DNA from 3 places in the Megasphaera sp. UBA4233 genome. Region 2 is predicted to be linked to each of the others. Evidence: riboswitches for the same ligand, from Rfam matches in the RefSeq annotation. Region 2 holds a riboswitch; each other region holds the start of a gene.
What was found. A riboswitch is a leader RNA that binds a small molecule or an ion and turns the genes downstream of it on or off. The one in region 2 is predicted to bind S-adenosylmethionine.

Region 1 (5,839 bases), on a different contig from region 2:
AAGAAGCAGAAGCCGTATTTACCTTTGAAATGTATGGCGCCTATGCTGTGAATCGCCATCATCACTGGAAGAAAGATGATGCGTGGTTTCACCTGCAGATGCTGCTTCTGCGGTTCGTTACGGCCGGTGAAGCAGGTTTACAGAAACAAAAAGACAGGTCAGGCTGATTATGGCAGGGCGTTTTCTCCTGTGTTATGATGAACGTATCAGAAACAGGTTCGTATTGAATGAGGAGGAATGAGGTATGAAATGTTATGTTGTCGATGCGTTTACGAAAGAAGTATTCAAAGGAAATCCGGCTGCTGTATGCGTCATGGATTCCTGGCCTTCCGATGAACTGATGCAGAACATCGCCATAGAAAATAATCTGTCAGAGACCGCCTTTACGGTAAAGGAAAAAGACGGATACCGCCTGCGCTGGTTTACGCCAGGCGGAGAAATCGACCTCTGCGGCCATGCGACGCTGGGAACATCCTTTGTCCTGGCAAACTTTATCGAACCACAGTGCCATACCTTCGTCTTCCATACATTGAGCGGCGTGCTTACAGTGACCCGGAAAGGTGAGCTGTTCTCCATGGATTTTCCCGCTTATGATATGAAACCGGTGCCTGTGACCGATGCCATGGAAAACGCGCTGGGAGTCCGCCCGGTAGAAGCATACATGGCCCGGGACCTTCTCTGTGTACTGGAAAATGAAACACAGGTCCGGGAATGCCAGCCCGATATGGAAAAACTAAAACACCTTGATGGACTGCTGTGCAATGTTACGGCAAAAGGAACGGAGTATGACTGTGTCAGCCGCTCCTTTGCTCCCAAATTATCCGTGCCGGAAGACCCGGTATGCGGCAGCGGGCATTGTCATATTATCCCGGTCATGGCAGAAAAACTAGGTAAGAGTGATTTAGTTGCCTATCAGGCGTCACGCCGTGGCGGCGAATTGTACTGCCATATAGAAGATGGTCACATCGCCATGGCTGGTTATGCGGTCTTGTATTCGGAAGCTGACCTTAAAATTTGATTCATTGTGAAAATATAAAAGGGGGATTGTACCGGCATGAGAGGTTACTCATGCTGGTACAATCCCCTTTTAAGCGGTCAGGATAACCAGATCAGACGTATTCTTTTAATGCCTGGGCCAGCTGATCCGGACAGGACGTAGTGCGTTCTCCGCAGCGGATGCCTTCCAGACGGCGGATGACTTCGGTGACGGGCATTCCTTCAGCAAGGCTGGAAAGGCCGAGATGATTGCCGGGACAGCCCTTTGTAAAGGCGACATCATAGACTTTTCCATCTCTGACGTCAAAATCAATCTGTGTGGCACAGATGCCACTCGGTTTATACGTATGCAAGGGAATCCTCCTTTCGTCATTAATCGAAGAGTGCCAGAATACTGGCTTTCGGCTGAGCACCGACAGAACTCTTGTAGAGCTGGCCATTCTTGAAGACCAGGAGAGTCGGGATGCTCATGACATTGAACTGCTGGGCCAGTTCCGGCTGTTCATCTACATTGACTTTGCCTACTTTGTATTCCGGATGTTCGTTAGCTATTTCTTCGACGACGGGGGCTACCATACGGCAGGGACCGCACCAGGTGGCCCAGAAATCAACGAGGACCGGTTTATCGGACTGCAGGACTTCCTGATTGAAATTATCATTGGTAAATGTGTATTCCATATATGATTCACTCCTTTGGTATGCGTATTGTCTGCGAGACACTTCTATTATATCACACATTTGTCAAATTTTACGAGAAAAATTTTAATGTATAATATACAAGATTTATTGTTTGTACCATCGAACTTTAATATAACGCAGACGCTTAGAAAAAAACGGCCTGTCACCGATGTGACAGGCCGTTTTGCCGGCTATTAGAATGCAGGCAGGATGGTTCCTTGATATTTATCGTTGATAAATTTCTTGATCGCTTCGGACTGATAAATCTGAACGACTTTTTTGTATGTTTCGTTGTTTTCATCACCCTGGCGGACAGCGAATACGCAGGCGTAGGGCGATTCAATGGATTCGACGAGGATGGAATCTTTTTTCGGATTCAGACCGGCCGGAATGGCGTAGTTGGTATTAACGCAGGCGATGTCTGTATCATCGAGAGAACGCGGCGTCTGGGCGGCATCGAGTTCGACGAATTTCAGATTTTTCGGGTTTTCTGTGATATCAGCAACGGAAGCTTCGATGGAATCGCCGTTCTTCAATTTGATCAGGCCGGCCTGCTGCAGGAGGAGCAGGGCACGGGCGCCGTTGGACGGGTCGTTCGGAATAGTGACTTTGCTGCCCGGAGCAACTTCATCGAGAGATTTATATTTGTGTGAATAAACGGCCATAGGCATGAGAATCGTCTTTCCAACAGACGTGAGCTTCAGGCCCTGCTTTTTGACGATATTGTCAAGGTACGGCTGATGCTGGTAGGAGTTCATGTCGAGGTCTTTTTCGGCCAGTGCTTTATCAGGCTGTACATAATCGTTGAATTCTACGACTTTGATGGTAATCCCCTGTTTGGCAGCTTCTTTCGCTACTTCATCCATGATTTCTGCATGAGGACCAGCTGTTACCCCTACTTTAATTTCTTTTTTTGCCTGGTCGCCTTTGCTGTCATTGCTGGAACCGCAGCCGGCAGCAAATACGCAGATAGCTGCGATGAGGCCGGCGGAAATGATTTTTTTAATAGCTGATTTCATGTTTCGTACCCCTCTCCTGAGTGTGTATACAAAATAAGTCCGTATCAACAAAAAAGCCGTCATGCAGATGACGGCTTTATTAATCCTATGATTCATCTGCCGGAATAATCCGATGGAGTTGGCACCATACCTTATGGCGGTTGCCGCAGTGTCATCGGGCCATTCCCTCGACTGCTCTTGATGAAACGTATTCAGTTGATGATGCAGATATTAGCATAGTTTTTTTCTCTTGTCAAGTATTAGTTTTTTCTATATCTAAAAATACAGACCGCAAAAATACCGTTTTTTAATGCGCTGTATTATTTCTGATTGAAATATATGATAATTTTTATAAAAAATGACATATACTATATGTGAAAAAATAGGATGTATTAAGAAAATTAGATGTTTTTTATCTTTTACCGGATAGACAATATATATGAATACAGTACAATAAAAGTGCGCAATACGTGTTTCGGAATTTGGTAAAGCGAAAGGAGCAGAAAGATGAAACAAATCACAAAACGAATCATTACCTTGGCGATTGCAGCGGCGACACTGGTTTCATTGGCTGGCTGCGGAGGTGGTCAGAAGAGTGCATCTGGCAGTGATGATAAGGTGCTTACGGTGTATACGGCCCGTAGCGAAAGCCTGAACAATCTGGTCATTCCTAATTTTGAAAAAGATACGGGAATCAAAGTCAATGTCGTCGTAGCCGGTACGGGACCGTTATTAAAACGCGTTTCGTCAGAAAAGGGCAATCCACAGGGCGATATCCTCTGGGCAGCAGATCAGACGATGCTGGAATCCCAGAAAGACTTATTCATGGAATATGTGTCGCCGGAAGATAAAAATATGATGGAAGCGTTCCGTAATAAGACGGGATATTTCACACCAGCTTTTGCTGATCCTACCGTCCTTATCGTCAACACGAATCTGGCTGGTGACACGAAAATCGAGACCTTTGATGACCTACTGAATCCGGCATTAAAGGGTAAGATCGCCTTTGGCGACCCGGCTAATTCCAGTTCGGCATTCCAGTCTCTCATGGCTATGCTCTATGCCAAAGGAAAAAATGGTGATCCTATGAGTCCGGAAGCATGGGAATATGTGGATAAATTCATTCAGAATCTCGATGGCAAGATGCTGAACAGTTCCGGCGCTGTCCACAAAGGCGTTGCCGATGGGGAATATACGGTAGGCCTCACTTGGGAAGACCCGGCAGCTACCTATGTCCGCAACAGCGCTCCCGTCAAAGTCGTATTCCCGAAAGAAGGAGCTATTTTCCCTGGTGAATCGGTGCAGATTATCAAAGGATGCAAACATCCGGAAAACGCTAAAAAATTTGTCGATTACATGATTTCACAGAAGATTCAGGAAATGGCTGGTAAGGAACTGACGGTGCGGCCGCTTCGCAAAAATATCGAGCTGGCTTCGTATATGACGCCTATTGATCAGATTCATCTGTTCCCCAACTATGATGAAGGTTGGGTATCGGATCATAAACAGGATATCGTGTCGATGTGGAACCAGCATCTCGAAAATAACAGATAAATGATTGTATTTGCATCAGTTTGCGGCAGGAAACTCAGTATCAGTGCAGCGGGTCCTGCCGCATTTTTTATAGGGAGGAAGAGAAAATGAGCGTATCCATTGATATTGATCACGTGGTAAAGCGCTATGGGGACAATACGGTAGTAAAGGGATTGTCTCTTCATGTTAAGCCAGGGGAGTTTTTTACTCTGCTGGGACCATCGGGCTGTGGCAAGACAACGCTGCTGCGTATGATTATCGGGTTCAACTCTATTGAAGAAGGGGAAATCCGGCTGAATGGGAAGCGTATCAATGATGTGCCTGTAGAAAAACGGAATATGGGCATGGTGTTTCAGAACTATGCCATATTTCCCCATATGACGGTACGGGACAATGTGGCTTTCGGACTGCAGATGCGGGGGGCCGGGAAAGGCGATATAGAAAAACGGGTAGACGACATACTGAAAGTTGTGAAAATTGACCATTTAAAGGACCGTATGCCTGCGGCTCTTTCTGGTGGCCAGCAGCAGCGGGTTGCCCTGGCGCGGGCTATCGTCATTCAGCCGGAAGTACTCCTAATGGATGAACCATTGTCCAATCTGGATGCCAAACTTCGGGTAGAAATGCGGAATGCGATAAAGAAAATCCAGCGTCATATCCACATTACGACGGTGTATGTAACCCACGACCAGGAAGAAGCATTGGCTGTATCAGATCGCATCGCTGTCATGAATAATGGTGTTATTCAGCAGATCGGGACGCCGCAGAATATTTACAAACGGCCTTTCAATACGTTTGTAGCCGGATTTATCGGCCTGTCCAATTTTCTCGATGCAAAGCTGCAAAAAGACGGGAATGCCCATACCCTGCATTTCGAAGATGGATATAACGTGACCATGGATAATCTCGATGAGTCGGCAAAAGATGGAGAGTCCGTCATCGTATCCGTACGGCCGGAAGAATTTTCTATTGTGCCGGCCGGTGAAAGGGGAATTTCTGCAGTCGTCGAAAGCAGCGTATTCCTGGGAATTGCTACTCACTATTTTATGAAATCGGATGATGGAAATAATCTGGAAGTCATCCAGTACCAGGGTGAAGGCAGTCATCTTCCCGATGGGACGGCCGTGAGTCTGCAGCTTAAGAGCGGCCGTATCAACGTATTCCATAGCGACAGTGCAGAAACGATGATAGAAGGTGGTCATAATGGCACAAACTAAACGATCTCATATTTCATTCTGGACCGTAATCAGTCTCTGGCTCTTTGCTTTTTTTGCCATTTTTGTTTTATATCCTCTGATACTCGTATTATATAAGAGCGTAGTGGACCCTGCTTCGGGCAGTGCGACGATGGCCTATTTTACCCGGTTCTTTACCAAGCCTTTTTATTGGGAAACCATGGTTCACAGTATGGAAGTCACGGTCGTCTCTACTATCCTGGCAGCTCTTCTGGGGCTTCCCATGGCTTATCTCATGCGGAGTATCAAGATAAAGGGGAGTGCCCTTCTCAATATCCTGATTGTCATTTCCTATTTGTCGCCGCCGTTCATCGGAGCCTATGCCTGGATTCAGCTGTTGGGGCGCAACGGTGTCATCACCCAGTTTTTTAACCAGCTGTTTCATACATCGTTTAATGG
Region 2 (5,839 bases):
GGTCGGTTTGGTCAGGCAGATAGCCACACAGTACGTTGCAATGGTCCAGTTTGGCGTGACACCGCCAACGCTTGGCGATACGAGATGCAAGATAGTACCAATAGCCAGCATCAGCGTCGTAATGGTAATCCAGCGGAATTGTCCACCCTGACGGTGATGAAATTCTAATGTGCTGATATCTTCAATATGTTTCATTTCCCGTTCCCCCTCAGACTATGCCAAAAATACGCATATACACGACAAGTACACTCACTCCCACGAATAAAGCCATAACGGCATAGTCACAGCCGGCTGGCCGTACATTTACCATAAAGCTATGTTCATTATTGCCAAACCCCCGTAATTCCAAGCTCAGCGCCATCGTTTCTGAACGCCCCAGGGATTTAAGCATCAACGGCTGAATGACACCCATGTAATGAATGCATTTCTTAAAGACATTACCTTTTGTTGAAAGCCCCCGGCAGGCCTGTGCCTCCTGAACCGTTTTGCTTTCGGCAATGAAATCGGGGACAAACCGCAGTGCTGCTGTAAACATGAACGCATATTCATATGGAATATGGATTTGTTTGACCAGCGCCGCTGTCAAATCCTGCAGCCGCGTTGTCGTGAGAAGGATGATAAATACGATGGTCATCGCCAGCATCCGAAGTCCCGTAACGTAAGCCGATTCGAGAGAACCGCCTCCCAGAAGTTGTACCACTGCCAGGAAAACAGCAAAGACAGCCAGGCTCATGGCAGCCTTAAAGTTGCGAGCTATATTGCCGGTAAAGCCCAAAAGGACTAGTTCGATGACGACCAGGGCTGCCAGAGGGCCTGGCGTGTGCAACACGAGAGCCCAGAACGAAAAAGCAACAGTGCCTAATAATTTTGTTACTGGTACAAAATGTTTCATCTTATTTCCCTCCCAGACGCTGCAGCATGGCTGCCGTAAATTCATCAACGGACTTGCAATATGGAAGTCCCGCTACAGCCTGAGACAACGTCACGGCATCAGGCCGGTTCAATCCTAATTCATACAAGTCTTCTCTTTTCGTAAACAAATCCTGTGGTGTCCCGTCAAAGGCTTTCGTATGATGTCCGATAACGATGACCCGCTGACAGTATTCGGCAAATATATCCATATCGTGGCTGATGATAAGAATGGTAAGTCCATCCCGATGAAGCCGGGACAAAAGTGCCATGAGCGATTTTTTATCGGCACTGTCCTGGCCACTCGTCGGTTCATCGAGGATAAGGTACTGTGTGTGCATGGCAATGGCCGACGCAATGGCAACGCGTTGTTTTTCTCCCCGGTTAAGATTGGGTGGATAAGCTTCCGCCAGAGATTCCAGCCCTGTAGCCTGCAGCGCCTCTGTAACAGCCGATGCAACCTCTTCACGGCTGCGGCCCAGCTGTTCCGGTCCATAAGCTACTTCCTGCCGCACAGTCGGTCGGAACATCTGCCGTTCCGGCCGCTGGAATACATATCCGATATAGGGACTGCGGGCTGCCGCTTCTTCATCGTTGATTCTTTTCCCATCGAGGAAAATATCTCCCGATACGGGTTTTTCAAGACCCATGAGCAAGCGGGTTACCGTCGTCTTCCCACAGCCGTTGCGGCCGCCCAGGCCGATAAATTCACCGGTACCAATCGTCAGGTTCATATGTTCCAATACAGGTGTACCGTCTGTGTAGTGGAACGTCACATCTCTCATTTCCAGCATTCCTGTTCATCCTCTCTTAAACAATAAAAAAACCTTTCATCCCTCTAAAGGGACGAAAGGTCTGATTCTTCCGCGGTACCACCCACATTGGCTTTAAAGCCCATCTCACTATGTACGGCCCTCAAAAAGAGCGATACACGTTTCTTTGATAGCGGTGGAACTACACCGTCGAACCCTACTTGGTCACCGTTCAGGCCGCATCTCCCGAATCCATTCCCTGTACGGACCGGCGCCGAACTCTCACTGCCATCGGCTCGCTGTAGCTGTCGCTGTACACGTACTCGTTTCGTTCATCGACAATACTATGTAGATTACTTGTAATTATACGGCTTTTTTTCTTAAAGTCAAGAGAAATCAGCCAATCTTTTTTCTTCCTTGACAAATTCTGCAATCATGGTAAAATAACTTCAACAATTTCATTACGTACTGTCTTATGACGGTATATACATTTATCCAGAGTGGCGGAGGGACGGGCCCTATGAAACCCGGCAACCGATAATACGGTGCCAATTCCTGCGGAAGAAATTCCGGGAGATAAAGAAAATCACTGTACTCTTTCTCTTTCGGGAAAGAGTCTTTTTTATGCCCTCTGGAGGCTTTAGATTACAGGAGGGATAGTATGAAACAATGGAAAGTCTGGATAACCGCTGCTGCCATCGCTATAGGAGCTGCAGCTGTTCTCATGACCGGCTGCGGAGGACAGAAACCGGCCGGTGGCCGGGAAGTATCTCAGAATGTCAAAATTACTATCGGTGCATCACCGGTACCACATGGGGAAATCCTGAAAGAAATCAAGCCCATGCTCATCACTGAAGGAGTAGACCTGAATATTATCGAATTTACAGATTATGTCAAACCCAATCTGGCCTTGCAGGATAAAGAACTAGACGCCAATTTCTATCAGCATGAACCCTATATGGAAAAATTCAACAGTGAACACGGTACGGACTTGGTTGCCTTGTGCAAGGTCCACGTCGAACCAATGGGCATCTATTCCCATAAGCTCAAGGAACTGGCCCAGCTTGGACAAAATGCCAAAGTCGCCATCCCCAATGATCCTACAAACGGTGGCCGTGCACTTCTCGTACTCCAGACAGCCGGCCTGATCAGCCTGAAGAACGGAGGCAGTATCGCATCTACCGTGCAGGATGTTGAAAAAAATGACAAAAACCTCCAGTTCATCGAACTCGATGCCGCCCAGATTCCCCGTTCCCTGGATGATGTAGATATCGCACTTATCAACACCAATTACGCTCTCGAAGCCGGACTCAATCCGCTCCAGGATGCCTTATTCACCGAATCCAAGGATTCGCCTTATGCCAACGTTCTGGTCGTACGCCGCGGTGATGAAAATCGTCCGGAAATCCAGAAACTGGCAAAAGCACTGCAATCACCGGAAGTAAAGAAATTTATTGAAGAAAAATATAACGGAGCTATTATTCCCAGCTTCTGATAACACTATTTCATGACGAGGGGTATGTAGATGAAAACTTGTGATTTATTTTCTAAGAAAACTGTTTTTTCCTTTGAAGTCTTTCCGCCCAAAAAAGAAATTCCCGTTGAAACGGTCTATCCGACGCTGGAAAAACTGAGCGGTCTCCATCCGGATTTTATCAGCGTCACCTGCGGTGCCGGCGGCAAAGGAGGAAATCTCACCGTAGAAGTCGCTTCCAAAATCAAAAGCCTGAACTGCGAAACGGCGGCCCATCTGCCCTGCATCAACCTGGACAAAGATGAAGTACTGGATACATTGCAGAAATTACGGGAACACCGTATCGAAAATATTCTGGCCCTGCGCGGAGATAAAACGCCCGGCATCGAACCAAAATGCGTATTTCCCCATGCCAGTGACCTCATCGCCTTCATCCGTCAACAGACAGGTGATGAATTCAATATCATCGGCGCATGCTATCCCGAAGGCCATCCCAATTCTAAAACACTGGCAGAAGACATAGACCATCTGAAGATCAAAGTCGATGCCGGTGCCAGCGAACTCATCACCCAGCTTTTCTTCGATAATCACGATTTTTACAACTTCCTCGACAAATCGACCCAGGCTGGAATCCGCGTTCCTATCGAAGCGGGTATCATGCCCGTAACCAACAAGAAACAAATAGAACGGATGGTCACTCTTTGCGGAGCTACTCTTCCACTGAAATTCCAGAAGATCCTGACCCGGTATGGTCATGACAATATCGCCCTGCGCGATGCCGGAATCGCCTATGCCATCGATCAAATTGTAGATCTCCTGGCCAACGGCGTAGACGGCATCCACATCTACACCATGAACAATCCATACGTGGCCACCCGCATTGCCAACGCTATCCGCACACTGCTGTAGCACTCATAAGACAAACACCGGATTGCATTGACTTGTATTTTTGCCATTTCTTCCGTATAATAGATGTATATAATAAAATTCATTCTCATATACGAGATGTGGAGGGGATATACATGGGATTCTTCAGTAACCTTTTCGGTTCCAGTCAGGAAGGAAAAGAAAAATATATCTATATCAGCGGCATGATGTGCGACCATTGCGCGGCCCACGTAAAAGAAGCGTTGGAAGCCGTACCTGGCGTCGTGAAAGCCAAAGTCAGCCTTATGGATAAACGGGCTACCGTCCATGTAACCGATGAGGCGGATGAAAAAGCCATGTTTAAAGCCGTCGTCAATGCCGGCTATTCCGTAGACAAGATTACCGATACAAAAGAATAAAAAGCGTCGTCACTACCATTCTGATGCATGTGTACTTACGATGCCGCACACAAAGGACCAGGACCTGTCGTTTGACAGGCCCTGGTCCTTTTATAGTATATTCTATGTTACTTTTACAGTTGTTTCTGCTATGGCAGGTTATTTAGCAGTTTTTTCTGCTTTGAGCTGTTCAATTTCTTTCTGCTGAGCCGCTAACTGATCCTGTAACTGACCAACAACTTTGTACAGTTCTTCCGCATCGGGCGAAGTGGTCTTTGTCTTAGCCGAGGACGGGCCAATCTTAAAGCTCAGTCCAAAGGTATACGCATTGTCAGAATCACCCATAGTGCTGGCAGCACTGAACATAACATTTTCGTTCGGGCGATAGAATGCGCCGAGAGCAACGCTGTTTTCTCCTTTAAACGAACCGGAAGCAACAGCAAAGTTGAGTTTATTAGCCGGATCAAAGTCGAGAGGATGAAGACCAGCCAATGCAGCCGAACGAGCACCAACTTTATTGATATCCGTCTTCATAGAGCTGTAATCACTGAACAACTGATTGATATTAGCACTATTCTGACCTACTTGGGCATCCAGGGCATTCAGATTCTGGCCAACGCTATTATTGCTCTTGACATAGTTACCATCTTTCGTCGTGCCGATAGCCTGTGTATTGTTTGCAATCTGATTCTGCAGCGTCTGGTCTGCTGCTGCACGGGTCTGGGCTTCCTGCAAATCTACGGCACTCAGTGCATTAAATCCATCAGCTACGTTCTTGTTAATCGTGTTGACAGAGCTTACCAGATTGTCATTGACCTGTTTGATGACTTTATCCTGTGCGGCATCAGCGCCCTTGCGTTCAGCTCGTTCCTGTGCAACGGCCTGATCACGGGCAGTAGCTTCTGCATCGATATTATCTTGCAGCGTCTGGTCAGCAGCTGCACGCTCCTTCGTTTCAGTACCAATGGCTTTCTGGTTAGTGGCAACCGCATTATCCAAAGCAGTCAGATTCTGACCTACCGTGTTATCGGCACTGACGATGTTGCCCTGGCCGGCCTCTGTCGTTCCATCTTTGAAGCCTTTTTCTACACTGACAGCCTTATTGACTTTTTTATCTGTACCAACTACCAGTTTGCCATCTTTATCAACATGGAGCGCCGTATCTACTTTGGCTTTTTCTAAGTCTGCTTGGTCAGCTTTCTTTGCAAGAGCTTCATCAGTTTCTTGTTTATTGGCTGCAATTGCAGTATCTAAAGCTGTCAGATTCTGGCCTACCGTGTTATCGGCACTGATGATGTTGCCCTGGCCGGCTTCTGTCGTTCCATCTTTGAAGCCTTTTTCTACACTGACAGCCTTATTGACTTTTTTATCTGTACCAACTACCAGTTTGCCATCTTTATCAACATGGAGCGCCGTATCTACTTTGGCATTACCTACTT
Region 3 (5,839 bases), on a different contig from region 2:
TCATCACTGTCATCCCTTTATAATTAGTTAGCTTATTAACTATAAGTATAGACACTTTTTCTGAATTTGTCCATACTTGAGCCTTTTTTCCTACAGGCCCTTTACTTCATCAGGGATGTTGCGCGGCATGCTCCAGTCCACGATAATACCAGCGGACGAAATACAATTGAAGCAGCTATACCAGAATTTCCATTTTTTCTTCCAGATTTTCATCAAATGGCCCGCCTGTAGACATATTTACAGAATCTGCCCAGCCCCATCGTATAAGTATATGACAGGGTCCGGGGAATAAAGGTTTTCAACCAGTTTCGGACTTTTATGGTATTCATACTTTTTTTGTTATTTTCGTATGCTTGCCTTTTCAGTACTACTTCCTGGACTGTTCTTACTGCCATATGGCATACCTCCTTTATTCATACACATGAAATTTTGAAATAGCTTCCGTCAGTGAGCCATCAAATAAACCGGCGGCTTCAACAGGCTGGTTCAACAGACCCATTTTTATAAAGGAATTGATAATATCTTGTTCAGATTGAATTGTTTTTTCATCAAGAGGTGCTATTCTCCCTTTGCGCTGTGCTTCCTGTTCTTCAAATTGTTTTTGATATTCATCAGCCTTCTGATTCGTTTCTTTGGCATAAAAAGCCGCCCATTCCTTCGGATGCTGACGTATCCATTCATCGGCTTCATTGATTCGTTCCAGATAATCGATGAGAGCCGCTTTTTTCTTGGGATCCGCCAGGGCAGTGGAAGCAGCATACCAATAATAGTCGCCGGAAAGAATGCTTTCTGCTGAAGCCAGCGTAACGGCGCCTTTATTTTTGGCCTGAATAATACTATTTCCATATCCGGCATAGGCATCGACATCACCAGTGAGTACGGCCGACAGACCGTCTGATGTAGACATAGGCAGTGCTTCGATATCATTCCAGGAAAGGCCGGCTTCTTCCAGCATTTTAAACAGGAAATACTGGGCTGTCGTAGATTTGACATAGGCTACTTTTTTCCCTTTCAGGTCGGCGACCGTATGGATAGATGCTTTGCTTTTTGGGCCCGTAATCAGTTCCTGGTCCAAAGTTGATCCTTTTCGTATAGCGACGATTTTGAAATTCCCGCCATTATTGCTTAGTGAAGCAAAGATAGGTGGTATCTGACTGCCACAGCCTGCATCCAGCTGGCCTGCCGCCATGGCTTCCAATACCAGATTTCCACCGCGGAGATTGTGGAAATGAACCGTATAGGGCGTATCATCAAGACCGGCGGCCTGCAATACTCCCTGGGCGTTTTGGATTCCTGCCGCGCCGATATCCAGTGTCACTCCCGACAAATCACCCTCATAGGGATTAGAAGCATGGAAAGAGGCTTTTTCGCTTTTTGCCGTACCTGTACCGCCACAGCCTGCCAATCCCAGAATAAGAAAACAGATTATAACAAGCAGAATAGATATTTTTTTCATAACATTTCCCCCTTTGGCAATAAAAAAAGCTGAATACACCCGGTACACCTGCCTTGATGGCATACGTACCAGATGATTCAGCCTTCAGCTTTTCTGATCAGCTTTTTCTCCGTCCGTTCAATACGGACAATTTCATGTTTTTTGATGACGACGACTAGTTTCCCGTATTGCAGATTCCCCAGTGATGAGCGGATCTGTTGTTCTATCTCTTTCCGGTCCGGTGGTTTCCGGCAAATTCCTTGTCCCTGACAAAGGACGATGCGTTCATTGCGCTCCAACTGAATCAGCCGGGAATCCTGGATGACCAGGGCAATCTCTCCGGAACAGGTCTGTTGTATTAAATCCAGCGCATAGGTCAGTGCATTTCCCTGATTCGATGCTCCCCCTCTGTTTTTCATGTATCCCTCCTAAAAAAAAATCAGCATCCTGAAAGATGCTGCTCCCCTAGCCAGTCTCATCTTCCAGGTTTAATCCTGCTGGAATTGGCACCTTACCTTCCAGCAGGTTGCCGCAGCTTCACCGGGCCAGTCCCTCCGCTGCTCTTGATGACGCGCATTCTGTTGTTTCAGATCCGCGCTATGAATTTGTACACATACAGTCTATTCTGTTCATATCCGGTACCTCCTGATTCGTCAGTTTTTAATGTATACCGAAATAATACACTATATTCTCCTGCCTGTCAAGAAATTTAGAATTTAATTCTATATTTTTTATGTATATGCAGAATAATTATATCCCTATGTACACTATGCATTTTTTATTGTGAATCCGTTGTTCTTTTTGTGTATTAATTGTGATATGATTGTGAAAAAGCATATGAAAGGAACTCCCCCATGAACCTGAAATGCGTGTTGCTCCTGTTTATCCTGACAGTCATTCCCATGTTCTACGGCTCCAGCCAGGCAGCCGGATTTTCCACTTTTCCTGTAATCTTTCCTGATGATGTACAATCGGAGCCATTAGAAGACGAAGAAATTCTGAGGACGCAGAAAAATACCTATCCCTATGTCGAAATGCACGGTGATTACCGTTGGCTTTGGGGGAAAGGACGGTTTTCCGCTCATACTGCCCAGCCTGACAGAGAAAGCAGCCGGCATGATGAAACGATATATATGGCGACGCGCCGGCTGCGGATTTTTCCTTTCATCCATCTGAACGAACATACAACCATACGGACCCAGTTGGAAGATAACCGGAATGATAAAGACCATGACGCAGACCATCATCTTTATCTGGGCAGACTGTATATCCAACATGAAACGGAGCAGACGAAAGTAGAAGCAGGCCGTTTCAATTATTATCTGCTCGATGGCAATGTTATTGACAAAAAGGTGGACGGCCTGCGGTTCCGTCTCGGTCAGAAAGGGATTTCTCCCGGCAGCATTACGCTCTTTGCCGGCCGCACGACAGGCCCTGATGATGAACATCGGAAAATAGGATGGAGTCTCCTACACAGCAGGCTTAACGGCCGCTTCCAGAGCGATACGGCCTTTCTGGATTTCCGCAATGCCAGCAGTCTCCCACCGACGTTTCCATCATTAGCGGCTTACGGAATCTATCCGGGGCAGGCCGGTACGAGGTATGACCGGCAGCGCATCTTCCTGTGGCGCGGATCTTATCAGATACGGCCGGATTTGTCGGCCCGGCTGGAATGGCTCCACGCTTGGGGACGTCATGAGGTGGACCGGTACAGCCAGTCTGAAACGGGATTTGTCGCCTCCCTTATCTACGGAGAGCTGGATGAACGAAAACAAGGCTCCTACGAAGCATGGATCCGCTATTATGACCAGCCTGCTTCTACCATCCTGTACCACACGATGGATGCCGATGCGACATTTTTCCGCCGCATGGGATTCCGTGGCTGGGGACTCCGTCTGGACTACGTTCTCCAACCGGGACTTATCTGGGCTGTCGAAGGCTTTTCCCTGAAAAACCGTCACGATACCACCTATATGGCTTCTTTCCATGAATATGTCATCGGCACCAGTCTGACAGCTTATTTTTAGGGAGCCGACGCATATCCTTTATCGGCAGCTTCGACAGCAAGACCTACGATGCTTTTATGACCGGTCTTACTGAGCATATTGCTGATATGAAAGCTGACGGTCCGCTTGCTGATTCCCAGTTCGTCGGCAATTTCCTGATAGGACAGATTACGGCAGATCAGCCGGAGGATATCCAGTTCCCGCTCAGTCAGGGTTACACCACAGACACCGAACGTCACATTCCCCTGTACATCGGGATATATCTGCTCGCCTGCTACAGTCCGCTTCATGCACTCGATAAAGGCGGCCGCCGAACTTTCTTTATAGATGAAACTGTCGGCTCCGGCATCACGGGACATTTCCAAAAAACTAATATCCTGAAACCCGGTCATGATGATGATTTTCTGACCGGGATTTTTTTCTTTTAACCGCTTTGTCAATTCAATGCCACTGTTTTTCCCCTCCATGCAGATATCCATGAAAATCACATCCGGCTTTGTCAGGGAGCAGGCGGATTCGACCATTTCCGAGAATGGAATTGTTCCAACAATTTCTACATCATCACATTGAGATAAAATGGCTGCCAGTCCTTCGAGTAGAATTTTTTGATCGTCAATGACGAGTACGCGAATCATAGTTATCCTCTCCTTCTACGGACAGAACAAAATGAGGTTTTCCTTTCAGATGAAGTGCAGCGCCCATTTTTCTGACTCTTCGTTCAATTCCCTGCAGTCCATTGCCGGGCTGTATGGGTCCCAGGCACCCAATACCGTTATCACGGATTGTCAGTATCCGTTTTCCCGTAAGAGGAAGCTCTATCGAGACCTGGCTTGCCTTTCCGTGAAGCAGGGCATTGGTCAGGGATTCCCGGATAATACTTACCAGATCAGCCGCATCCTCTGTATCCGCCGGCAGAGCACCGGTCAGGGTGATGTCGATGCCAAGGCTGCAATAGGTACGGATGAGTACGTCCAGCCGTTCTGCCGGATTATCCGCCGTCTCGCGGCGCATATCTGCCAGGACATTTTCTACCAGTGGCAGGATTGCCGCATAATCGGTCGTATTTTTATTATTCAGGAGCTGCTGCAGGATGGTAATACGCTGCCCCATGAGATCGTGGATCTTATAGCGCATTTCTTCTGTCGTCCGCTGGGTTTGTATATCGACTAGATGATTGAGAAAATATTTCATTTTTTCATTCCGCTGTTCCAGAAGCTGGTTTTTCTGGTCCAACTCCCGGTTCACCCGGTCCAGATTCGTCACATCCAGTGCCGTGATCTGCCAGCCTGACTGATTCCTGAACTGGATATGATGCCGCTGCAGCAGCCATGCCATGCCATTTTTCTTTCGGAACAGAAGGTCCTGCCCCTGACGCTCCATGGTAACGTGTTCCGTATTGTTCCAGTTTGACAGGAGATGCCAGAAAATATTCGCATTGCGGATGACTGTGCCCAACAACTTTTCCATGACATCATACATGACGTAATTGACCAGGACAGGCTCTCCTTTTTCCAGACTGAACAAGACTCCCTCTTCCAGAAAATCGACGGCTGACTGGATGGAACGGGCTGTCAGCTGACTCCGGTATTGGCGGTATGCCGCCGGAAAAACCAGGATGAGACGCAGGGCTATGCATGACAATGCCAATAACAGCGACCAGGGAAGCCACGTGTCTAATTCCGGAAGGAGAAAGAACGAGGCAATGAGCAGATACTGTCCACCGGCATGGAAATCATGAATCATGTACAATGTGCTGATGATAATTACTAATATGATGCCATAACGCCAGATATTCAGTGCTTCTATATACAGGATTCCATCTGCCCTATCAGTCATAACTTCATACAAGATAGTCACAATTGCCAGAAGAACAATGAGATTGCTTCCCTCGAGGTATTTGCGGCCCATATTGCGGAATTCCTGCTGTGGCATCAGGAAATAGTACAGCAGGCTGCTGGCAACGAAGAGGATGATAGCCACGGTCATACAAATAATGCAGAATGTACTGGAAAGGGTGTAAATATTAATCATGATACGACTCCTTTCCAATAGAAACAGTCAAACGGCGCCCATATTCGAGCCTGTCATAGATAAGCGGCTCTGGCAGTGTGCCGCCCGCCAGAGCCTTGGGAAGCCAGTCTGATTCTTCCGGCCGGTCTTCCAACATTACCGAAAGCGTCCATGCCCGACCGGTTTCAGAAAAATGACAGATCCAGTATGGCTCGTGATGAGCAATAGATGCTTCCCCTATTTCTTCAAACATATCATATAGAAAGAGCGCTGTCTGATCCGGTATGGTCCCGGAAAGGCGGACCGTAGCCATGCCACGCAGGCCTGCGACAGTCATATAATGCTGGGATTCGCTGACTGCCAGAGATAATTCCCGTACTTCCAGGAT

Region 1: linked by a shared signal. The riboswitch ahead of B2U90_RS01360 (MetQ/NlpA family ABC transporter substrate-binding protein) and the one ahead of B2U90_RS02440 (MetQ/NlpA family ABC transporter substrate-binding protein) in region 2 are both predicted to bind S-adenosylmethionine.
Region 3: linked by a shared signal. The riboswitch ahead of B2U90_RS03820 (DUF2292 domain-containing protein) and the one ahead of B2U90_RS02440 (MetQ/NlpA family ABC transporter substrate-binding protein) in region 2 are both predicted to bind S-adenosylmethionine.

What each region holds. Positions count from the first base shown of each region.
Region 1 covers NZ_DGXL01000006.1:123,415-129,253, forward strand. The annotation lists gene B2U90_RS01340 (TetR/AcrR family transcriptional regulator) at 1-167, shown strand, start outside; gene B2U90_RS01345 (PhzF family phenazine biosynthesis protein) at 245-1,018, shown strand; gene B2U90_RS01350 (TIGR03905 family TSCPD domain-containing protein) at 1,110-1,349, opposite strand; gene trxA (thioredoxin) at 1,369-1,734, opposite strand; gene B2U90_RS01360 (MetQ/NlpA family ABC transporter substrate-binding protein) at 1,869-2,693, opposite strand; SAM riboswitch class I at 2,783-2,880, opposite strand; gene B2U90_RS01365 (ABC transporter substrate-binding protein) at 3,180-4,226, shown strand; gene B2U90_RS01370 (ABC transporter ATP-binding protein) at 4,313-5,422, shown strand; gene B2U90_RS01375 (ABC transporter permease) at 5,409-5,839, shown strand, end outside.
Region 2 covers NZ_DGXL01000011.1:29,792-35,630, forward strand. The annotation lists gene B2U90_RS02425 (tryptophan transporter) at 1-195, opposite strand, end outside; gene B2U90_RS02430 (energy-coupling factor transporter transmembrane component T) at 209-892, opposite strand; gene B2U90_RS02435 (energy-coupling factor ABC transporter ATP-binding protein) at 894-1,703, opposite strand; SAM riboswitch class I at 2,150-2,244, shown strand; gene B2U90_RS02440 (MetQ/NlpA family ABC transporter substrate-binding protein) at 2,323-3,156, shown strand; gene metF (methylenetetrahydrofolate reductase [NAD(P)H]) at 3,187-4,044, shown strand; gene B2U90_RS02450 (heavy-metal-associated domain-containing protein) at 4,158-4,421, shown strand; gene B2U90_RS02455 (YadA C-terminal domain-containing protein) at 4,560-5,839, opposite strand, start outside.
Region 3 covers NZ_DGXL01000014.1:152,968-158,806, forward strand. The annotation lists gene B2U90_RS03805 (MarR family winged helix-turn-helix transcriptional regulator) at 1-4, opposite strand, end outside; gene B2U90_RS03810 (hypothetical protein) at 91-213, opposite strand; gene B2U90_RS03815 (ABC transporter substrate-binding protein) at 410-1,456, opposite strand; gene B2U90_RS03820 (DUF2292 domain-containing protein) at 1,534-1,854, opposite strand; SAM riboswitch class I at 1,908-2,008, opposite strand; gene B2U90_RS03825 (hypothetical protein) at 2,290-3,462, shown strand; gene B2U90_RS03830 (response regulator) at 3,459-4,076, opposite strand; gene B2U90_RS03835 (histidine kinase) at 4,054-5,472, opposite strand; gene B2U90_RS03840 (hypothetical protein) at 5,465-5,839, opposite strand, start outside.